DNA from 3 places in the Kluyvera sp. STS39-E genome. Region 2 is predicted to be linked to each of the others. Evidence: predicted binding sites of a transcription regulator. Region 2 holds the regulator's gene; each other region holds the start of a gene.

Region 1 (7,885 bases), on a different contig from region 2:
TTCCGTATCAACGCGGCGGTCGCGAAAGATGAAACGCAGATCCACACCCACATGTGTTACTGCGAGTTCAACGACATCATGGATTCCATTGCGGCGCTCGATGCAGATGTGATCACCATTGAAACCTCACGCTCTGACATGGAACTGCTGGAATCGTTTGAAGAGTTCGACTATCCAAACGAAATTGGACCGGGCGTATATGACATTCACTCGCCAAATGTGCCAAGCGTCGAGTGGATTGAAGCGTTGCTTAAGAAAGCCGAACTACGTATTCCGGCTGAACGCCTGTGGGTCAACCCGGACTGCGGACTGAAAACCCGCGGCTGGCCGGAAACTCGGGCAGCGTTGGCAAATATGGTGCAGGCAGCGCAGAATTTGCGCCAAGCGTAAAATGTAAAACGGAGGCGAAAGCCTCCGTTTAGATTATGGGCAATTCCCGTTTGTTGTAGGGCTATCCCTTCTTCCCTGCATGCTGGGCAAACCACGCCAGCATTCTCTGCCAGCCGTCTTTGGCCGATTCTTCATGATAGCTGGCACGATAGTCAGCATTAAAGGCATGACCGGCTTCCGGGTAGACCACAATGTCGGCTTTCGCATTCGCCGCACGCAGCGCTTGGCGCATGGTGTCTACGGACTCGAGAGATATCCCAGTATCCTGCCCGCCGTACAGCCCTAACACCGGAGCGCTAAGATCGACCGCAACGTCGACAGGATTTTTCGGTGAATTCAACGTTTTGTCACCGATCAAGCGACCATACCAGGCGACTGCGGCTTTAAGCTGTGGATTATGCGCGGCATACAGCCATGCAATGCGTCCACCCCAGCAGAAACCCGTCACCGACAGACGGTTGGCATCGCCGCCATGACGCGCCGCCCAGCTGGCGACGTGGTCGAGATCGCCCAGCACCTGAGCATCAGGCACTTTTGTGACTAAGCCGCTAAACAGTGAGGGGATATCGTCGTAGTCGTTCGGATCGCCCTGACGGAAATAGAGCTCTGGTGCAATCGCCAGATAGCCCTCCAGTGCTAGGCGGCGGCAGATATCACGAATGTGTTCGTGGACGCCAAAAATCTCCTGCACTACGATGATTACCGGGAGAGGCTCATCGCTATGTTTTGGCCGCGCGTGATAGGCCGGTAGCATATCCCCCTGTGAGGGGATAGAGGTTTCCCCCGCCGTGATGGCCTCTTCGGGCGTATGGACGGTGGTAGAGGCATGAGGTGAAGCAGCAGGTGCAAATCCAGGTTGTGTCTTGATTGTCATGGCATTCTCCGTACCCTTTGAATGAACTCATAGCCGAATCACAGTGCCTCAAGACGGCGTATTATTGTGCAGCAGACGATCACATTAACTTGTTAATGTGATGTAAATCACTATTTGCATGGAATTTAATGCAATATTTTTAATTCTTAGTGATAGCAATCACGAAAAAATGTTGTGGTCTTCTATAAAGTACATTTTTGCTTCTTCTGACAAAACTGAACCACAGAGGAGTTCTTTATGTCCAAGTCTGATGTTTTTCATCTCGGCCTCACCAAAAACGATTTACAAGGGGCTACGGTTGCTATCGTCCCCGGTGACCCGGAGCGTGTGGAAAAGATCGCCGCGCTGATGGAAAAGCCGGTAAAACTGGCATCTCATCGTGAATTTACCTCCTGGCGTGCTGAGCTTGATGGCAAGCCAGTGATCGTTTGCTCAACCGGTATCGGTGGTCCATCGACCTCCATTGCCGTAGAAGAGCTGGCACAGCTGGGCATTCGCACATTCCTGCGCGTGGGTACCACCGGTGCCATTCAGCCAAATATCAATGTGGGTGATGTACTGGTCACCACGGCGTCCGTCCGTCTTGACGGTGCGAGCCTGCACTTTGCCCCGATGGAATATCCAGCGGTGGCTGACTTTGCGTGTACGACCGCGCTGGTAGAAGCGGCGAAAGCCGTCGGTGCGACCACTCACGTGGGCGTTACTGCTTCCTCTGATACCTTCTATCCGGGTCAGGAACGCTATGACACCTTCTCAGGCCGCGTTGTACGCAACTTCAAAGGCTCTATGGAAGAGTGGCAGTCAATGGGTGTGATGAACTATGAAATGGAATCCGCCACCCTGCTGACCATGTGCTCAAGCCAGGGTCTGCGCGCGGGGATGGTTGCGGGCGTTATCGTTAACCGCACCCAACAGGAAATTCCTAACGCAGAGACCATGAAACAGACCGAAAGCCACGCGGTGAAAATCGTAGTGGAAGCGGCGCGTCGTCTGCTGTAGTTTTCCCTCCTTTGCGAAAAGGCCGACTTGTTCGGCCTTTTTCTTTTTGCGTCGCGGCTCGCAGGAAACTGCTTTAAAACTGGACGTTTATACAGCACAATTCTATTTTTGTGCAGATAACGGATTCAGGCAGGGGGCGTTGTGGATATTGCCGTGGTGATTTATGCATTAGTGGCACTGGCGGGCATCGCGATTGGCTGGCTGGCGGCAAGCTATCGTGTCGCGCAGCAGCGCGCTGAACAGTTGGCAGAAGAACGCGATGTATACGGCGAACTGAGCGCGGCGAAACAGCAAATCGCCCAGCATGCTCATTGGCGTGACGAGTGCGAACTGCTCAACAACGAGCTGCGCAGCCTGCGGGAGATTAACTCGTCGCTGGAGGTCGATCTCCGCGAGGTCACTACGCTGCTCGAGACCACGCGCCAGCACGGCGATGAAAAACACCGCCTGATGCTCAACAGCGAACAGCGTCTGAGTGAGCAGTTCGAAAATCTTGCCAACCGCATCTTTGAACAGAGCAACCGTCGGGTCGATGAACAAAACCGGCAAAGCCTGCACGGCCTGCTGACGCCGCTACGTGAACAGCTAGACGGTTTCCGTCGTCAGGTTCAGGACAGCTTTGGTCAGGAAGCGCGCGAGCGGCACACGTTGGCGCATGAAATTCGTAACCTTCAGCAGCTCAACGCCCAGATGGCGCAGGAAGCCGTCAACCTAACCCGGGCGCTGAAAGGCGATAATAAAACGCAGGGCAACTGGGGCGAAGTGGTGCTCAGCCGCGTACTGGAAGCCTCCGGCCTGCGGGAAGGGCACGAATATGAAACCCAGGTCAGCATCAACACGGACGCCAATTCGCGTATGCAGCCGGACGTTATTGTGCGCCTGCCTCACCGCAAAGACGTGGTGGTGGATGCCAAAATGACGCTGGTGGCTTACGAGCGCTACTTCAACGCCGAAGATGACTACACCCGAGAAACTGCGCTGCAGGAGCATATCGCGGCGGTGCGCAACCATATCCGTATGCTGGGCCGTAAAGATTACCAGCAGCTTCCGGGGCTGCGTTCGTTGGATTACGTCCTGATGTTTATCCCCGTAGAGCCAGCGTTTTTACTGGCGCTAGACCGGCAGCCCGAACTGATTAGCGAAGCGCTGAAAAATAATATTATGCTGGTCAGCCCAACCACATTGCTGGTGGCTCTGCGCACTATCTCCAACCTGTGGCGCTACGAGCACCAAAGCCGCAATGCGCAACATATTGCTGAACGTGCCAGCCGCTTATATGACAAAATGCGCCTGTTCGTTGACGATATGTCGTCTATTGGTCAAAGCCTCGATAAAGCACAGGACAACTACCGTCAGGCGATGAAAAAGCTGACTTCCGGTCGCGGTAATCTGTTGGTGCAGGCGGAAGCATTCCGTCATCTTGGCGTTGAGGTGAAACGCGAGATTAATCCAGACCTCGTCGAACAGGCCACATCACAGGATGATGAGTTCCGATTGCGCGACGATGAAGAGTTGAATGATGACAATCCGTTAGCGGCAGAACGCCGCTAATCCAGCGAAATGGCGGATTTCGTAACGGGGTGGAATCGTAGGGCAATCGTGCCCAATCTGTTACACTCCATGAACATTTTCTTGATAAGCAGGCATAGAGATGGTTGAGGATTCACAAGAAACGACGCACTTTGGCTTTCAAACAATTGCCAAAGATCAGAAGGTCGACATGGTGGCACATGTCTTCCATTCTGTGGCCGCAAAATACGATGTTATGAATGACCTGATGTCATTCGGTATTCATCGTCTTTGGAAGCGATTTACCATTGATTGCAGCGGCGTGCGCCGTGGACAGAAAGTTCTCGATCTGGCGGGCGGTACGGGCGATCTGACGGCGAAGTTCTCGCGCATGGTGGGTGAAACCGGGCGTGTGGTACTGGCTGATATCAACGACTCGATGTTGAAAATGGGTCGTGAAAAGCTGCGTAACATTGGCGTTGTGGGCAACGTGGAATACGTACAGGCTAACGCAGAAGCACTGCCTTTCCCGGATAATACCTTCGACTGCATTACCATCTCCTTTGGCCTACGTAACGTCACCGACAAAGAGAAAGCGCTGCGCTCCATGTACCGCGTGCTGAAGCCGGGTGGGCGCCTGCTGGTGCTTGAGTTCTCTAAACCGATTATTGAGCCATTGAGCAAAGCCTACGATGCCTATTCGTTCCACATTCTGCCGCGTATTGGCGAAATGGTGGCTAACGATGCGGACAGCTACCGTTATCTGGCGGAGTCCATCCGTATGCACCCGAATCAGGACACGCTGAAAGAGATGATGCAAGACGCCGGTTTGGAAAACGTTGACTACTTCAACCTGACCGCAGGGATCGTTGCGCTGCATCGCGGCTATAAATTCTGATTGAGGTGCGGCTATGCCTTTAAAACCCTTAGTGACTGGCAGCATTGAGACCGCCATTAATACGCTGCTTTGGCGTGAAAATGCCTTGAAGCCCGCTCGTCAGCGTCTTATTGGCAAAGTGTTGCGCATTGAACTTAAAGAGTTCTCCTCGCCGCTGGTGCTGGTATTTAGCGAGCGCCAGGTTGATGTGCTGGGCGCGTGGGAAGGCGAGGCAGACTGCACCGTTATCACGCGTGTCAGCGTATTGCCGCAGCTGCGTAACCGCCAACAGCTCACCGCGCTTATCCGCAATAACGATCTCGAAGTGCAGGGCGATCTACAGGTTGTGCAAAACCTCGTATCGTTGGCCGACCTCGCGGAATTCGACCCTGCTGAACTGCTTGCGCCCTATACCGGCGATATCGCCGCTGAAGGGGTGAGTAAGCTCCTGCGCGGGGGGGCGAAGTTTGTGCAACATGGTTTGGCGCGTCAGCAGCGCTACGTCTCTGAAGCGTTGACTGAAGAGTGGCGCTTGGCGCCTGGCGCATTGGAAATAGCGTGGTTCGCCGAAGAAACGATGGCCGTAGAGCGTGAGCTAGCTGCACTGACCCAACGGCTGGAAAAACTGGAGGAGAAATGACGCCAGGAGAATTACGGCGCCTGTACTTTATCATCCACACCTTTTTGAGCTACGGGCTTGATGAGCTGATTCCCAAGATGCGTATCACGCTGCCGCTGCGTATTGGGCGTCGGCTGTTATTCTGGATGCCAAACCGCCACAAAAATAAGCCATTAGGTGAGCGCCTGCGCCTGGCGCTACAAGAGCTTGGCCCTGTGTGGATCAAGTTCGGTCAGATGCTTTCCACCCGTCGCGACCTTTTCCCACCGCAGATTGCCGATCAGCTGGTTATGCTGCAGGATCGCGTTGCTCCTTTCGATGGCAAACTGGCAAAGCAGCAAATTGAAAAATCGATGGGTGATATCCCCGTCGAAAGCTGGTTTGATGATTTTGAGATTGAGCCGCTGGCTTCCGCATCGATTGCCCAGGTGCACACCGCGCGCCTAAAAGAGAATGGCAAAGAGGTGGTGATCAAGGTTATCCGTCCGGATATCCTTCCGGTTATCAAAGCCGACATGAAGCTTATCTATCGCCTGGCGCGCTGGGTGCCTCGTCTGCTGCCTGACGGTCGCCGCCTGCGTCCGCTGGAGGTGGTGCGTGATTACGAAAAAACGCTGCTTGATGAGCTGAACCTGCTGCGCGAAGCGGCTAACGCCATCCAGTTGCGGCGCAACTTCGAAAATAGCCCGATGCTGTACGTGCCGGAGATTTACTCCGATTACTGCCGCGTCGACATGCTGGTCATGGAGCGCATCTACGGTATTCCGGTGTCCGACATTGAGACGCTGGAAAAGCAAAATACCAACATGCAATTGTTGGCCGAACGCGGCGTTCAGGTGTTCTTTACCCAGGTATTCCGCGACAGCTTCTTCCATGCCGACATGCATCCAGGCAATATTTTTGTCAGCTATGAACATCCGGAAGATCCGCAGTATATCGGCATCGATTGCGGCATCGTCGGATCGCTAAACAAAGATGATAAGCGTTATTTAGCAGAAAACTTTATTGCCTTCTTCAACCGTGACTACCGCAAAGTGGCTGAGCTGCACGTGGACTCCGGCTGGGTGCCCGCGGATACCAACGTGGAAGATTTCGAGTTTGCTATCCGCACCGTGTGTGAACCTATCTTCGAAAAACCGCTGGCAGAGATCTCGTTTGGCCATGTCCTGCTAAACCTGTTTAACACCGCTCGCCGCTTTAATATGGAAGTGCAGCCACAGCTTGTGTTACTGCAAAAGACATTACTTTACGTAGAAGGAGTAGGACGCCAGCTCTATCCTCAGTTAGATTTATGGAAGACGGCGAAACCATTCCTCGAATCTTGGATTAAAGACCAAGTGGGGATACCCGCTCTGTTCCGCGCGTTGAAGGACAAAGCACCGTTCTGGATTGAAAAAATGCCGGAATTGCCTGAGTTGGTGTACGACAGCTTGCGACAGAGTAAGCAGATGGAGGCCAGTCTGGCGAAGATTTCGCAGGATATGGCAACGCATCATACTCGGCAGGGGCAGTCTCGCTATCTCTTTGGTATAGGCGCGGTTTTACTCCTGAGCGGTACAATGTTATTGGTATCTCGGCCGGAATGGGGGTTTGCACCCGCATGGCTTATGGCCGGAGGCATAGTGGTATGGTTCGCCGGCTGGCGTAAGACGCGCTGAATTTTGCGTCGCTAACAGGGCGCTGCATAACGTATAATGCGCGCTGATTATTTCATCATCTATCAGAGGAACATGTATGGGTGGTATTAGTATTTGGCAGTTGCTGATTATCGTCGTTATCGTGGTTCTGCTTTTTGGGACTAAAAAGCTGAGCTCACTTGGGTCGGATTTAGGCGCGTCTATCAAAGGCTTTAAAAAAGCCATGGGTGATGAAGACGACAAAAAAGATAAGCCGAGCCAGGATGCAGATTTCACTGCGCAATCAATTACTGATAAGCAGGAAAGTGCGAAGAAAGACGAAGCGAAACGCCACGACAACGAGCAGGTGTAATTCGTGTTTGATATTGGTTTCAGTGAACTGCTGCTGGTGTTTGTGATAGGCCTCGTGGTATTGGGGCCTAAACGCCTGCCAGTTGCAGTGAAGACGGTTGTTGGCTGGATCAGAGCGCTACGCTCGCTGGCGGCAACCGTACAAAATGAGCTGACGCAGGAGCTTAAACTCCAAGAATTTCAGGATAGCCTGAAGAAGGTGGAGAAGGCGAGTCTGGATAGTCTGACGCCTGAGCTGAAAGCTTCTATGGATGAGCTGCGCGACGCGGCGGAGTCGATGAAGCGTTCTTACTCGGCGCACGATCCTGAGAAGGCGAGTGACGAGGCCAATACTATCCATAACCCTGTGGTGAAGGATAAGGACGCCGTGCAACCGGCCACGGCAGAGCCGCAGGCGGTACATGCTGATGAACCGAGTGTGTCGGCTGAGGAGACCCCGGCGCCAGTGGCCGAAGCGGTTAACTCGGTAGAGAAAGAGAAAGTTTCTGCGGCTGCCGTTCCTGATTCATCCCCCGCATCGAGTGATAAACCGTAAACATGAGCGTAGAAGATACTCAACCGCTGATCGCTCATTTAATTGAGCTGCGCAAGCGTCTGCTCAACAGCATCATCGCGGTCATCGTTATTTT
Region 2 (7,885 bases):
TGATGCGCACGGATAAACCCATCGGCGCGCTGTTACTGCTGTGGCCAACCCTGTGGGCACTTTGGGTCGCGGCACCGGGCGTGCCACCGCTGTGGATCCTCGCGGTGTTTGTCGCTGGCGTCTGGCTAATGCGCGCCGCTGGCTGCGTGGTGAATGACTACGCTGACCGCAAATTTGATGGCCATGTCAAACGCACGGCTAACCGTCCGCTACCAAGCGGCGCGGTGAGCGAGAAAGAGGCGCGCATCCTGTTTGCTGTACTGGTGCTGCTGTCGTTCCTGCTGGTTCTCACGCTCAATACTATGACCATCCTGCTGTCGGTCGCCGGTCTGGCGCTGGCTTGGGTATATCCGTTTATGAAGCGCTACACGCATCTGCCGCAGGTTGTGTTGGGGGCGGCATTTGGCTGGTCAATTCCGATGGCATTTGCCGCGGTGAGCGAATCCCTGCCGCTGAGCTGCTGGCTGATGCTGCTGGCGAATATTCTTTGGGCGGTGGCCTACGATACCCAATATGCGATGGTTGATCGCGATGATGACATCAAAATCGGTATCAAATCGACGGCGATTTTATTCGGCAAAAATGACCGCTTAATTATCGGTATTCTCCAAGCGTGTGTGCTGGCGCTGATGGTGGCTATTGGTTGGCTAAATGGTCTGCAGTGGGAATTTTACTGGTCAATCCTGATTGCCGGAGCGCTGTTTGTTTATCAGCAAAAGCTGATTCGCCACCGCGAGCGCGGCCCGTGTTTCCAAGCGTTCTTGAACAATAACTATGTCGGGCTGGTGCTGTTTATTGGGTTGGCGATGAGCTACTGGCAGTTTTGAAAACGACCTTGCCGGATGGCGGCGTAAAACGCCTTATCCGGCCTACGAAAGTTTGTAGGCCTGATAAGCGCTGCGCCATCAGGCGCGGCATTTGGCCACCACGCGATAAAAAAATCCCCGGCTAAGACCGGGGATTTTTGTTTTTACTGCGCCGCTTCTTCTTGCGTTACGCTCTCAATCGTCAAGCGCACGTCCGAGGTAATCAGGCTTGCCATCATCTGGTAGACCTTCATCGTCTCTTCCGGCTCGGCGTCGCCGCTGTCGCTGATATAGCCTTCATCGCGCAGCGTTAACACCAGCGATGAGAACACCGCCTTATCGAAGAACTCCGGCGAGTTGATACCGTGAAGAACGGACAGACGCTGCGCCATGGTACGGCTCTCTTTCTCCAGCGTACTGCGGTTCATCGACGGGTTGCCGCTCAACAGCCAGAAGGTGATCGCGTAGCGCTGCAGCGTTTCGCGCGCGCCTGCGGCCAGCAGTTGCAGGGTACGGGAATGCGAAGCATTGATGTGCAGCTTGCCGTCGTGTTCGGTAATCAATTCCTGACGCACCATTTCGGCAATCAGCGTACCGATAACCACCGGCAGTTCTTCGCGTTTCCAGCGTAAGAACAGCTCGGCCTTCAACATTGGGTACAGGGTGTCGATATAGCCCAGAACCTGCTCACGGCTGATTTCGCGATGTTGCGTCATAATCGACGCCAGCAGCGACGGCATGATCAGCATGTGCGCAATGTTGTTGCGATAGTAGGTCATCAGCACCGCCTGCTCGCGCGGCAGAATGATGATATCGCCGATGGTGTCTTTCTCGACTTCGAACTTGTTCATCTGCAGTGCGTGGTCGATAAGCTCACTGGCGGTGGCTTTCGGTGCGGTAGCATCTGCAGAGTACGGCGCGTTACGCATCAGGGCCAGATAGCAATCCAGCTGCTGCGTGAGCTGCTCACGGGTCAGAGAACGCTGACGCGAAGCCAGCAGCGCGGTACAGCACAGGTTCATGGCGTTAGCCGCACCGGCGTTGTTGATACGCACCATCAGCTCTGCCGCCATTTTGTTGACGGTTGGCGTCAGCCACGCTGGACGCACGGCTTCAATCGGGTCGATAGACTCGCGCCATTCCGGAACATGGTGGTTCAGGTAGGTCATCAGCGACATTGGTTCGCCGAAGTTGACGTAGCCTTGGCCGAGATTGCGCAGCTTGCTCAGACCTTTAAGCATCTGCGGCAGGCTTTCTTTCTCTTTCGTGGCACCGCGCAGTTCTTTCGCATAGGTGCCCACTTCCATCACGTGTTCGTAGCCAATATAAATCGGCACTAAGGTGATAGGACGGGAGCCGCCGCGCAGCATTGCCTGAATGGTCATCGACAGCGTGCCGGTTTTCGGATCCAGCAGGCGACCAGTACGGGAACGACCACCTTCCACGAAGTACTCCACGGAGTAACCGCGGCTGAACAGCTCGCCGAGGTATTCGCGGAACACGGTGGAATAAAGCTTGTTGCCTTTGAAAGTACGGCGAATAAAGAACGCACCTAGACGGCGGAAAATCGGACCTGCTGGCCAGAAGTTCAGGTTGATACCCGCGGCGATATGCGGCGGCACCAAACCTTGGTGATAGAGCACGTATGAGAGCAGCAGATAGTCCATGTGGCTGCGGTGGCAGGGCACATAAACAATCTCGTGGCCGTCGTGCGCCAGCTGGCGTACGCGCTCGGCGTTATTCACGTTAATCCCCTGATACAGACGGTTCCAGGTAAAGCTCAGGATACGGTCAGTCAGGCGGATCATCTCGTAGGAGAAGTTAGCCGCAATCTCTTCCATCAGCGCAATGGCGTTCTGCTGCGCTTTTTCGTGGGAGATTTTTTTGCTGCGCGCTTCATCTTCTACTGCTTTGGCGATAGCTTTTGATGCCAGCAGCTTTTTGAACAGATCGTGACGCGCAGGCAGACGTGGGCCTACCGCTGCCAGACGCTGACGGGCAAAGTGCATACGGGCAACGCGCGCCAGCTTCTGAGCGATAATTTTATCCGTACCGTGCTCGTCGGCCATGCGGCGCAGGGAGACGGACGGCGAGAAACGCACGAAGCTATCGCGACCGAGCCAAGAGACGGCGAAGAATTTCTGGAAGCCGTTCAGCATACGCAGCGGCGGGTTAATTTCGCCTTTCTCACGACCCGGAGAACGACCGAACATCACTGACACCGGCACCATTTGCACATCCAGATCTGGGTTGCTGCGGTGCAGGTCGAGGTAATCGTGGAACAGTTTGATCGACTCTTCTTTCGGCGTGTAATAGGTGAACACGCGCGGCCCGCCGTGGATGAACACGTAGCGCGGCAGCAAGGTGCCGTCGATTTCTAACGGTTCAAACGGATCGGGCAGGTCGTGCGCCAAACATTGGGCGCGGAGCGTCAGTAAGTCAGCCTTAGAGTTGTAAGGCAGGACGTACATAATTGGACGCGATGTATCAAGCCCCAATTCCTGAGCAGGTTCTGCGGGAATAGACTTGCTCTTTACCAGAACACTTAATGGTAAATTCAGTAATTTGTAGTAAATTCTTGGCCAGCCGGACATAAACGATGTAAAGCCTCTGGTTAATCATGCAAATGCGCGGCAAGAATATCAGAAAGTTGGCAGGATTTCTGTTCTACCGCTCCATAATAATACACTAAGTGATTCTCGTAGCGGCCACGCGGCGAACGCAGCGGCGACGGGAAGAACGATGTACATACGCATTGTCATTGACGCATAACGTAAAAGGTTCTTGAGATGGCCAATAATACCACTGGGATCACCCGAATTATCAAAGCAGCAGGTTATTCCTGGAAAGGATTTCGCGCGGCGTGGCAAAACGAAGCCGCGTTCCGCCAAGAAGGGGTTGCGTCCTTAGTGGCGATAATTATTGCCTGCTGGCTGGATGTGGATCCTATCACCCGCGTGTTGCTTATCGGCTCTGTCCTGTTGGTGATGATAGTGGAAATTCTTAATAGTGCGCTGGAAGCCGTCGTTGACCGTATTGGCTCGGAGTATCACGAGCTGTCCGGGCGCGCTAAAGATATGGGTTCTGCCGCGGTGCTGCTGGCGATTTTCGTCGCGGTTATCACCTGGGGCATCTTATTGTGGTCTCATTTCCACTAAAGCTGTGAAAACTGCCTGATTTCCTGCGTTTTATGGTTCCAAAATAGACACTAGCTGTATATACTCACAGCATAACTGTATATACACCCAGGGGGCGGAATGAAAGCGTTAACGACCAGGCAGCAAGAGGTGTTTGATCTCATCCGGGATCATATCAGCCAGACGGGCATGCCGCCGACGCGTGCGGAAATTGCTCAGCGCTTGGGGTTTCGTTCCCCGAATGCGGCTGAAGAACACCTGAAAGCGCTGGCGCGTAAAGGGGTTCTTGAGATTGTCTCCGGTGCCTCTCGCGGTATCCGCCTACTGGTGGAAGAAGAAGCGGGCTTGCCGCTGATTGGCCGCGTGGCGGCGGGCGAACCGCTGCTAGCACAACAGCACATTGAAGGCCATTATCAGGTCGACCCATCGCTGTTTAAACCAAGCGCCGACTTCCTGCTGCGCGTCAGCGGTATGTCGATGAAAGATATTGGTATTATGGACGGCGACCTGCTTGCTGTGCATAAAACCCAGGATGTGCGTAACGGCCAGGTTGTGGTGGCGCGCATTGACGAAGAAGTGACGGTAAAACGCCTGAAAAAACAGGGTAACGTCGTCGAACTGCTGCCAGAAAACAGCGAGTTTTCCCCTATCGTGGTCGATCTGCGCCAGCAGAACTTCTCCATCGAAGGGCTGGCCGTTGGCGTTATCCGCAACGGTGAGTGGTTGTAACCCTTCTCCGCTCTCAAATGGCTGTGATGCTTTCGGTATCGCAGCCTTTTTTCTTTCTGGTTCATGCACATGCCTCTACTGACCTCCGCCGATAAAGCCCTGTGGCGTCTTGCGCTACCCATGATTTTCTCCAATATCACCGTGCCTTTGCTGGGACTGGTGGATACTGCCGTGATTGGTCATCTCGATAGTCCAGTCTATTTGGGCGGCGTGGCGATTGGGGCCACGGCGACCAGCTTCCTGTTCATGCTGCTGCTGTTTTTACGCATGAGCACCACCGGCCTGACGGCGCAAGCGTTTGGTGCCAAAGACCCCCAGGCGCTGGCCCGAGCCTTAGTACAACCGCTTTTGCTGGCGCTGGGCGCGGGTCTGCTGATTATTCTGTTCAAAAACCCGCTGATTCATTTGGCGCTCTCCATCGTCGGCGGCAGCGGCGAGGTGCTGGAACAAGCGCAGCGTTTTCTCTCAATCCGCTGGCTCAGCGCCCCCGCCTCACTGGCAAACCTCGTGCTGCTCGGCTGGCTACTCGGCGTACAGTATGCTCGCGCACCGGTGGTATTGCTGGTGGTAGGGAATGTGCTGAATATTGTTCTCGACCTGTGGCTGGTTATGGGGCTGCATATGAACGTGCAGGGGGCGGCGCTGGCAACGGCGATTGCTGAATATGCAACGTTCTTGGTTGGGCTGGGAATGGTGCGCAAGGTACTGATCATGCGTGGCATTTCATGGGCGATGCTGAAAACGGCTTGGCTCGGTGACTTTCGACGGCTACTGGCGCTGAACCGCGACATTATGCTGCGTTCGCTGCTGCTTCAGCTGTGCTTTGGCGCGGTGACCGTCTTTGGTGCCCGACTCGGCAGCGACGTGGTGGCGGTGAATGCGGTGCTGATGACCATGCTGACCTTCACGGCCTATGCATTGGACGGATTCGCCTATGCAGTAGAGGCCCACTCTGGGCAAGCCTACGGCGCACGCGATGGCAGCAAACTGCTTGAGGTGTGGCAGGCGGCATGTCGCCAAGCGGGCGTTGTCGCGCTGGCCTTTGCGCTGGTTTATGCGCTATTGGGTGAGCATATTGTCGCGCTGCTGACTTCCATCCCTGAGCTGCGCCAGTTGGCTGACCGCTATGTGCTCTGGCAGGTCGTGCTGCCGGTGATTGGTGTGTGGTGTTACCTGTTGGACGGCATGTTTATCGGTGCGACGCGCGGCGCTGAAATGCGTAACAGCATGGCGGTCGCGGCGGCCGGTTTTGCGCTCACGCTGCTGGCGCTGCCGACGCTAGGCAACCACGGACTGTGGTTAGCGCTGGCCGTATTCCTCGCATTGCGTGGTATGTCGCTGGCGTTTATCTGGCGTCGTCACTGGCGCGAGGGGAGCTGGTTTTCTTAGCGTGATGGTTAAAGATTCTGAATAGTGAAACGAACCCAGAATGACCGACTACAATTAATCTCACGCTTAGCGAAAAAGATGTTCGTGTTGTAGAAAACCTTTCGCTATTCACTCACTGACTCCCGAGGATTTTATGATGAATAAAGACGAAGTCGGCGGTAACTGGAAACAGATCAAAGGTAAAGTGAAAGAGCAATGGGGCAAACTGACCGATGATGATATGACGGTGATCGAAGGGAAACGCGATCAGCTGGTCGGTAAAATTCAGGAGCGTTACGGCTACGCGAAAGATCAGGCGGAAAAAGAGGTCGATAGCTGGGACAAGCGTCACAACCACCGCTGGTAAACCCCTCGCGTACAAGGAAGTACGCTATCCCGCTTAGCGTTCGCTAGCGGGATTTCTTCTTAATCTGGATTGTATGATCGTGCTGGCAGCATTCATGCGTTTTGCAGGCCTCGACCTCAACGCAGCCTGAACACAGGCCGTGTGCTTCAATCACGTTGTGGCGCAGAGCGAAGCCCATTTTTGCCGCCAGCGCATGCATGATGTCTTCGACCCCTTCCGCACACTCTTCTTTTACCACGCCGCAGCGGTCGCAGATAAACATGGCGGAGGTGTGGGTTGGTTGATCGAACAGGTGACACAACACGTAGCTGTTGGCAGATTCGACCTTGTGGACAAAGCCCTGCTCAAGCAGAAACTCCAGCGCGCGGTATACCGTGGGCGGCTTAGCCTGCGGCTCTTTGACCCGCAGCAGATCGAGCAGATCGTAGGCACTGATCGCGCCTTCTTGCAGACTCATCAGGCGTAACACTTCCAGACGCTGCGGGGTCAGGCGTACGCCGCGTTGCGCACACAGCTTTTCAGCCTGCGCTAACAGTTCTTGCGTAGTGGTCTTATCCATCGGCATCCTCGGGTTACGGGTGAAACAAACGCATACTTTATCATGTTATGCCAGAAACGCCGAGTTTCCACCGGTGTGCTATAGGTGTGTTATATCAGGTGTACTTCACACTCAGGACGAAAAAATGAAAAGACCCGATTGCATTCGCCATTGGCACGACGTTGAAGGCCCCGATGATTCCAGCTATCCCGATAGCGATGAGCGTTTTTCGATTGGCGCGCCGCTGGCCCGTGCGTTAGGGCTTAGGCACCTGGGTATTCACCACGAACGCTTACCGCCGGGGCGGCGCACTTCCTATCCGCACGCGGAGAGCGATGAAGAAGAGTTTATTTACGTGCTGGAAGGGTATCCGCAGGCGTGGATCAATGGCTACCTGTGGAAACTTAAGCCTGGTGATAGCGTTGGTTTTCCGGCGGGAACCGGGGTTTGCCACACCTTTATCAACAATACGTCGGAAGAGGTCCGGCTGCTGGTGGTTGGGGAGGCAAATAAGCGAACTAACCGCATTTACTACCCGCTAAATGCCTCGTATGCCGTGACCCGTGAAGACCGCTGGGTGGATCACCCACCGCAGTTTTTCGGCCCACATGACGGAAAACCTGGGCGAAATTAGCCATCTTCTTCTATAAAGATTAGGGCGCTTACTAATAATGACAGCCTCGTAGAAAATTTCAGTTAAGGGAACAAGCCACTTTTTGTCCCGTTATTCACAGCAATAGTTCGTCTCCTTCCAGGCGATAACGGAGGGAGGGTTGTTTCATAACAGACAATAAGACGAGCAAACTGTGAAAAAAAACGAAAAATTTTCGCTGATGGGGATAGCTGTCTCTTTTTTAGTGGCAGGTCAGGCAGGGGCCGCAAACGGCTGGACGGAAGCCAGAAATGACGCCATGGGTGGTACCGGGGTGGCTTCCGCGAA
Region 3 (7,885 bases), on a different contig from region 2:
AGATTGAGCACCTTTTCTTCAGACAGAAGCTGCATGCCGCTGTCGCGCGCAAAGCGTCGGCCTATCAGGAAATCGCGGTTGCCATGAATGAAATAACAGGGTACCCCGGAATCCACTAACGATTTGATTGCAGAAGCGATTTCACGGTGCAGTGGGTTGGGATCGTCGTCGCCAATCCACGCTTCAAACAGGTCGCCTAAAATGTACAGCGCATCGGCCGTACGGGCTTCACCGGCTAAAAAACGCAGAAAACCGGCGGTAATCGCCGGTTCTTCTGTTTGCAGATGAAGGTCTGCAATAAAGAGTGTCGCCACCAATTACTCGCTGACGGTCACGCTTTGAATAATAACGTCTTCTTTTGGAACGTCTTGGTGCATACCGCTACGGCCGGTAGAAACGCCTTTGATCTTGTCGACAACGTCCATACCTTCAGCCACTTCAGCGAAGACACAGTAGCCCCAACCCTGCAGGCTTTCGCCGGAGAAGTTCAGGAAGTCGTTATCGGCGACGTTGATGAAGAACTGTGCAGTAGCGGAGTGAGGAGCCTGAGTACGCGCCATTGCCAGAGTGCCACGGGTGTTTTTCAGACCGTTGTTGGCTTCGTTTTTGATCGCTTCTTTGGTTTCTTTTTGATTCATGCCTGGCTCAAAGCCGCCGCCCTGAATCATAAAACCGTTGATGACACGGTGGAAGATGGTGTTGTTGTAGAAACCTTCGCGGCAGTAGTCCAGGAAGTTTTTGACTGTTTCCGGCGCTTTATCGTCGAAGGTTTTGATGACGATATCGCCGTGATTAGTGTGGAAAGTAACCATTTCTGCATCCTGTTCCGTTTAGAGTAGTGCTTTAGCCCGCAATTTAGCGGCATATAGGTGCCTGTTATAGCATAACCGGACGACGCGATCACCTTGCATTGTGTGCTGCTTCCGGGTTGAATTACGGGTAGAATATGCCGTTTCAGGCGAAAGCCCGGTTCACACACGTAAACATGGAATTCTCGATGCTAAAAATCTTCAACACAATGACGCGCCAAAAAGAGGAATTTAAGCCTATTCACGCCGGTGAAGTCGGCATGTACGTGTGTGGTATCACCGTTTACGATCTCTGTCATATTGGCCATGGCCGTACTTTTGTCTCTTTTGACGTGGTGGCGCGCTACCTGCGTTTCCTGGGCTATAAGCTTAAATATGTGCGTAACATCACCGATATTGACGACAAAATCATTAAACGCGCAAACGAAAACGGCGAGAGCTTTGTCGCGTTAGTTGACCGCATGATCGTTGAGATGCACAAAGATTTCGATGCGCTGAACATTCTGCGCCCGGACAACGAACCGCGCGCAACGCACCATATTGCGGAGATCATTGAGATCACCGAACAGCTGATTGCCAAAGGCCACGCTTACGTGGCGGATAACGGCGACGTCATGTTTGATGTCCCAACCGATGTGGATTACGGCAAGCTGTCGCGCCAGGACTTGGATCAGCTCCAAGCCGGTGCCCGCGTTGACGTAGTTGACGTTAAGCGTAACCCGATGGACTTCGTGCTGTGGAAAATGTCGAAAGAGGGCGAACCAAGCTGGCCGTCTCCGTGGGGCGCGGGTCGTCCAGGCTGGCACATTGAATGTTCTGCGATGAATTGCAAACAGCTGGGCAACCATTTCGATATTCACGGCGGCGGTTCGGATCTGATGTTCCCACACCATGAAAACGAAATCGCCCAGTCTACCTGCGCGCACGATGGTGAATACGTTAACTACTGGATGCACTCCGGTATGGTGATGGTTGACCGCGAGAAGATGTCGAAATCGCTGGGTAACTTCTTTACCGTGCGTGACGTGCTGAAGTATTACGATGCTGAAACCATCCGTTACTTCCTGATGTCCGGCCACTATCGCAGCCAGCTCAACTACAGCGAAGAGAACTTAAAACAGGCACGCTCGGCGCTGGAACGTCTGTACACCGCGCTGCGTGGTACCGACAAATCCGTGGCGGCTGCGGGCGGCGAAGCGTTTGAAGCGCGTTTCATTGAAGCGATGGACGATGATTTCAACACCCCGGAAGCCTATTCCGCGCTGTTTGACATGGCTCGTGAAGTGAACCGCCTGAAGACCGAAGATGCGAATGCGGCGAACGCGCTGGCTTCGCATATGCGTAAGCTTGCATCGGTACTGGGTCTGCTGGAACAGGAGCCTGAAACTTTCCTGCAAAGCGGCGCGCAGGCTGATGACGGCGAAGTAGCGGAAATCGAATCGCTGATCCAACAGCGTTTGGATGCGCGTAAAGCGAAAGATTGGGCTGCCGCTGACGCCGCGCGTGACCGTCTCAATGAGATGGGCATCGTGCTGGAAGATGGCGCACAGGGCACGACCTGGCGCCGTAAGTAACGCTCTATATTGCCGGATGGCGGCTTACGCCTTATCCGGCCTACGATGGAATGATCGGTAGGCCGAATAAGCGTAGCGCCATCAGGCAAGATTAATGACGTCTATACCACCACAGCACACCCATCATTACGGCTCCCGGTAGCCATACCCACATCAATTCCGAAATAATCACCTGATGCCCGTACGGCGTGGCGTAGCGAGAGAGCGCGAACGGCGCGACCTTAATCACCTGCCACGGCGCAAAGAACCGTTCATCTGACCATGGCCACAGCCAACCGACGCCCTTGCCGCCGGTGGTGATGGAGTCCAGCAGGCTGTGTGAAAGCAGCGAAACCGTCAAAAATAACCAGCAACGAATCAGCCCGGCTTTAAACCATCGTCGGCCAATCATTACGCACAGCAGTGGCACAACAAAGGCAAACAGCAGCGAGTGGGTAAAACCGCGATGGCCAAAGATATTGCCGTAGGCGATGCCGAATTTGAAGGCGAGCACATCGGCATCGGGTAGCATTGCGAGCACCACGCCTGCGAAGAGTAGGCGAGGGGGAATAACGCGCGTGCCGAGCCCTAAGCCAAGGCATAGTGGGACGGCAGCGTGGGTGATAATGGTTGGCATCGATGGTCCGTTAGCGAAAAATAAAAACAAAGTATCAGCGCAAAACGGTGGCAATGCAGCAGGGGGATATTCTGAATTTTCGGCAATAAAAACCCGGCGTTGCACTGCTTCGCCGGGTCATCGTACTGCTGCCGTGAGGCTTACGCTGTGACGGTTACGCTCTGACCTTCAAAGCTGACGGTCTGTCCGGCGACAATTTTGCAGCGTTTGCGGGTTTCTACCGCGCCGTCAACGTTGACCAGACCATCGGCAATGGCGATTTTCGCCTGCGCGCCGCTTTCGCTCCAGCCTTCCAGTTTCAGTAAGTCACAGAGTTCCACATGCGGATGCTTACCCAAAGAAAATGTTGCCATCTTATGCCTTCTCCACGTCGTGATACTCTTCACAAGCCTGTAGGGTGTTTTCAATCAGGGTTGCGACGGTCATTGGACCTACGCCGCCCGGTACCGGCGTGATGTAAGATGCGCGAGCCGCGGCTTCTTCAAACACCACATCGCCGACTACTTTACCGCTTTCGAGACGATTAATCCCGACATCAATCACGATGGCACCTTCTTTGATCCACTCACCCGGAATAAAACCAGGCTTGCCGACCGCGACGATCAGCAGATCGGCGTTTTCAACGTGGTGGCGTAGGTTCTTGGTGAAACGGTGGGTGACGGTGGTGGTGCAGCCAGCCAGCAGCAGCTCCATGCTCATCGGGCGGCCAACGATGTTAGAGGCGCCAATGACCACGGCGTTCAGACCGTAGGTATCGATGTTGTAGCGCTCAAGCAGCGTAACGATGCCGCGCGGTGTGCACGGACGCAGGCGCGGCGCACGCTGGCACAGACGACCTACGTTGTACGGATGGAATCCGTCTACGTCTTTGTCTGGATCGATACGTTCCAATACCTTCACGTTATCGATGCCCGCAGGCAGCGGGAGCTGCACCAGAATGCCGTCGATAGTGGCATCGGCATTCAGGGTATCAATCAGCGTCAGCAGTTCAGCTTCGCTGGTGGTTTCCGGCAGATCGTAGGAGCGGGAGATGAAACCCACCTCTTCGCAGGCTTTACGCTTGCTGCCGACATAAATTTGCGATGCGGGGTTGCTACCAACCAACACAACGGCCAGCCCAGGGGCGCGTTTTCCGGCCGCAACTCGCGCCTTCACTTTTTCCGCAACCTCAGAGCGCACCTGCTGCGCAATCGTTTTACCGTCAATAATCTTTGCTGCCATCAGGGGAAATATTCCATCTGTCATTAACGAAGGGGGGATGTATATATTTTGTCAGATGCGAGGCTCGCTGTCAGTTATCGTTTGCGTGTTTTCAGCGGAAAGTGATTTTGCCCAACTGTTGAGCGATTGTTGGTGGCACTTTATCCACTGCTGCGTTCAACGCAGGTTTCATGCGGAAATGGATTGACTCACCTGCTAGTGACCGTATAATTCCACGCGCTTCACCCTATCAAGAAGTTTTGACTTCCCCAGTGCGCCCTTAGCTCAGTTGGATAGAGCAACGACCTTCTAAGTCGTGGGCCGCAGGTTCGAATCCTGCAGGGCGCACCATTTTCTCCGCCAATCTCAATATTGCTGCCCTCACTACGCTCTGAATAAGAGTGCGAATCTGCTCACATATTGCCCACGCTCCGTTTGTCTTAATGGCAAAATGTGAATTACACTGTATGTAATTACAGTATGTTAACGGAGGCAGTATGGACTACGAGGTTAAGCAGGTTAAGTCGCGCAAAATAGCCGGTTTTCATATGGTTGGGCCGTGGGAACAGACGGTAAAACAAGGTTTTGAGCAGCTTATGATGTGGGTGGATGGCCAGCAAATTCCCGCTCAGGAGTGGCTCGCCGTTTATTACGACAATCCTGATGAAGTGCCGGCGGAAAAGCTGCGCTGCGATACGGTGGTGTCGGTGGCAGATGATTTTGTTGTGCCGCCGAACAGCGAAGGTGTGATGACCTCGGAAGTGGCAGGCGGCTTATATGCTGTCGCATTGGCACGCGTTGAGAATCATGATTTCGCCACGCCTTGGTATCAATTCTTTGACAGCCTGCTGAAGGACGAAAGTCACCAGATTGCCCCGAAGCCCTGTTTCGAAATTTACCGTAATAACGGTGCCGAAGACGGCTACTGGGATATTGAGATGTACGTGGCGGTAGAAGCGAAAGCGTAACGCCAGACGCAAAACGGCGTCATCAGGGTCTCCATCCCTGATGACGCTGGCTGTGTTTAGCGCAGTGCGTTGGCGATGGCACTAAACATCAGTGATGCTTCAAGCGGTTGAGCGCTGAAAGATGGCTCTGCCTGTGGCCATGTTGACCATTGCACTATCACCAAATTTTCCGCACGGTTAACCATGATCATCTGTCCAAAAATACCCAGTGCCCACATAGAGCCTTTGAGCGTGTCTTTTTGTTCAGGGATGACGTTTTTTGCGTTAACCGGCACTTCGTTGTTCCACCACTGATAGCCGTAAATGCCCTTAGGGTGCGCGGCAGAAACCGATTTTTTTGCCGTATTCCAGTTTGCCGATTGGCTAACCCAATCCTTTGGAAGTATCTGGGTGCCATCCGCGAGACGACCTTCGTGCATCACGAACTCACCAAAGCGTCCCCAGTCTTCTAGCGTGGCGTTAAAACCGTGTGCGCCAACGTCATGTTGATCTTTAGCGTACGCATGCCATACGCCGTCATTCGCCATGCCGTACGGTTGCCAGATAGTCTTTTCGAGGTAGTGAGCTAACGTCATGCCCGTTGCGCGCTCCAAAACGTCGCCTAACAGCCATGCACCACCGGAGGAATAAGACCAAACCTCACCGGCTGGATGTGTGCGTTTCAGGCCGGAAACGAGCGCGCGGACGCAGTCATAAGTGCCGGGATGCGCCTCGCACTGGGTCAGTTTGGCGAAGTCTGACTGCGGATTGGTGTAGTCTTCGCTCCACGCCACGCCGGAGGTGTGTTGGATGAGCTGCTTTAAGGTCACGCCGTCCCAGGCCGTGCCTTTGAGATCCGGTTCATACTGGGTGACGAGGTCGTCTAAGGAATGAATCTTGCCTTCTTGGATTGCGGCACCAACCAGCACAGAGACCACTGATTTTCCAACTGAACGGGAAGTCCACAGCGTGGTATCGGTATTGCCTTCGCCGAGGTATTTCCATGCCACTTTACCGTTTTTTAGCACCAGCATGCCGCTGACATTCTGTCGCTTGATGTAATCCTGCAAATTCCACCGCTGGCCGTTAACCTGATAGCTCGCCTGGCGAAGGGGTTTATCGGCAGCCTCCAGCGGCGTTGCCTTGCCGTGGTGGAAAACATCGCCCTGATAGTTACGATAATCATTACGAAAACCAATCACCCGCTCGGCTTGGCTCCAGGTCAACATTTTTTGGGTATTCGGCAATGTGTTATCAAAAGGCGCGGGACAGGAGGTCAACTCGGTGCCTTTACAGGCGGCAATGGCCGGGGAAGAAAGCAGAGCGCTAGCCATCAAACTCGCCACAAGACAATACTTCGCAGATGATATTTTTTGGTTATTATTCATAGTGTTCTCGATTTAAATGTAAACTCACTGGTTCGTTACCCTGAAGGTTCGGGATACAGGCAGTATAAAAATCGACGACCTATAATAAAAAACGCTTAATGGGGGAAAAACCCCCGCATATTGGCTGGAGATCGTTTTGCCATCATTGTCCTATTCACTTGCGCAATTAGAAGCTTTTACCGCCGTGGCCGAGTGCACCAGTCTCGTGAAGGCCGCCGCTAAATTAGGCAAAGATCGCACTACGCTGCGCGATCTTATCGATCTGCTGGAAGACGGCTTGGGCTATGCGCTGTTTGTCCGCGAAGGACGATCGCTTCAGCTGACGGTGGAGGGGGAACTGCTGCACCGTCAGGCACATTTATTGATACGGCAGGCGCGGGCATTTGAGCAGTTTGCCCATCAGGTACCGGCGAATGAGGTCCAAGAACTGAGCGTTGTCTACGACACCTTTACCCCGCGTGGATTTATTTATGGCTTGATTGCCTTTATGGCACAGCGGCGTATTCGTCTCAGTATGACCTGTATGCCGCGTGAACAGGGGGAGCTTGCGCTGGCGCAAGGGCAGGCCGATCTCGGTTTTTACCAGGCGAACAACCGCAGTATCGGTAACGAAATGGAGTGGCGGGCGTTAGGGACGATTGAAATGGATTTTTATGCCGCTCGCACGCTTTTTACCGATGTCTCCATGCCATGCTCGCTGCTCTCGCTTTCCCTGACTCCGCAGATTGTTATGCATGCGGTATCCGATGTGCCGGTATCGCGACGTCTGCAAATTGCTGGCAACATCATCTTTACCAATGAGCGAGAGATGCTGCGCAGTTTGATGGAAGCGGGCTGTGGATGGGGCTTTTTGCCCACCCATTTTCAGGCGGAAAGCTGGCACAATGTCGTCGCTATCCCAACGGTGGTGGGCAATAGCGGAATTAGCCAGACCATGGTGACCATCTGGCAGCCGGGAAATGACAAACGCAGGATTATTGACGCGACGCTTGCCGAACTGCCTGCGCTTTGGCGCAGCGCGTGCCCCTGATGAAAGGGGCCGGCGAGATCACTTTCTTGTACGACGTTGATAATCCGCCGCAATCACTAGCCCTATCCCGGTAAGCGTTATTACAATCGCCAGCAGCATTCTGCCGTCAATCGCTTCCCCCATAAACAGCAGGCCACCTAAAGCCGCTAGGCAAGGCACGCTTAGCTGCAGGGTGCTGGCGGTGGTTGGGCTGAGATGGGGTAGCAGGGCGTACCAGAGCAAATAGGCCGCGCCGGACATCAGTGCGCCGGAAGTGACCGCCAGCGCAACACCAAACGCATCGGCCTGAATGTGCATACCGCTGACGGCTAAAACCAGCAG

What was found. Region 2 encodes LexA, which represses DNA repair genes until DNA is damaged. Its sites were predicted from a motif close to TNCTGTATGTACATACAGNA; they were not measured.
Region 1: rmuC (DNA recombination protein RmuC) is a predicted target of LexA. The motif match lies at 2,341-2,360, and genes of this name have one in related genera.
Region 3: sbmC (DNA gyrase inhibitor SbmC) is a predicted target of LexA. The motif match lies at 4,661-4,680, and genes of this name have one in related genera.

The regions. Positions count from the first base shown of each region.
Region 1 covers NZ_JBFQGA010000014.1:71,118-79,002, forward strand. Annotated here, with positions in the region: gene metE (5-methyltetrahydropteroyltriglutamate--homocysteine S-methyltransferase) at 1-390, shown strand, start outside; gene AB4K05_RS23300 (dienelactone hydrolase family protein) at 452-1,264, opposite strand; gene udp (uridine phosphorylase) at 1,502-2,263, shown strand; gene rmuC (DNA recombination protein RmuC) at 2,405-3,814, shown strand; gene ubiE (bifunctional demethylmenaquinone methyltransferase/2-methoxy-6-polyprenyl-1,4-benzoquinol methylase UbiE) at 3,915-4,670, shown strand; gene AB4K05_RS23320 (SCP2 domain-containing protein) at 4,684-5,289, shown strand; gene ubiB (ubiquinone biosynthesis regulatory protein kinase UbiB) at 5,286-6,926, shown strand; gene tatA (Sec-independent protein translocase subunit TatA) at 7,003-7,257, shown strand; gene tatB (Sec-independent protein translocase protein TatB) at 7,261-7,791, shown strand; gene tatC (Sec-independent protein translocase subunit TatC) at 7,794-7,885, shown strand, end outside.
Region 2 covers NZ_JBFQGA010000013.1:36,292-44,176, forward strand. Annotated here, with positions in the region: gene ubiA (4-hydroxybenzoate octaprenyltransferase) at 1-827, shown strand, start outside; gene plsB (glycerol-3-phosphate 1-O-acyltransferase PlsB) at 971-3,400, opposite strand; gene AB4K05_RS22620 (diacylglycerol kinase) at 3,596-3,964, shown strand; gene lexA (transcriptional repressor LexA) at 4,064-4,672, shown strand; gene dinF (MATE family efflux transporter DinF) at 4,742-6,061, shown strand; gene AB4K05_RS22635 (CsbD family protein) at 6,198-6,407, shown strand; gene zur (zinc uptake transcriptional repressor Zur) at 6,451-6,966, opposite strand; gene AB4K05_RS22645 (cupin domain-containing protein) at 7,091-7,579, shown strand; gene AB4K05_RS22650 (conjugal transfer protein TraF) at 7,752-7,885, shown strand, end outside.
Region 3 covers NZ_JBFQGA010000002.1:349,489-357,373, reverse strand. Annotated here, with positions in the region: gene lpxH (UDP-2,3-diacylglucosamine diphosphatase) at 1-314, opposite strand, end outside; gene ppiB (peptidylprolyl isomerase B) at 318-812, opposite strand; gene cysS (cysteine--tRNA ligase) at 998-2,383, shown strand; gene AB4K05_RS05240 (metal-dependent hydrolase) at 2,475-2,999, opposite strand; gene ybcJ (ribosome-associated protein YbcJ) at 3,140-3,352, opposite strand; gene folD (bifunctional methylenetetrahydrofolate dehydrogenase/methenyltetrahydrofolate cyclohydrolase FolD) at 3,354-4,220, opposite strand; tRNA gene AB4K05_RS05225 (tRNA-Arg) at 4,474-4,550, shown strand; gene sbmC (DNA gyrase inhibitor SbmC) at 4,697-5,167, shown strand; gene AB4K05_RS05215 (serine hydrolase domain-containing protein) at 5,224-6,480, opposite strand; gene AB4K05_RS05210 (LysR family transcriptional regulator) at 6,671-7,564, shown strand; gene AB4K05_RS05205 (DMT family transporter) at 7,583-7,885, opposite strand, start outside.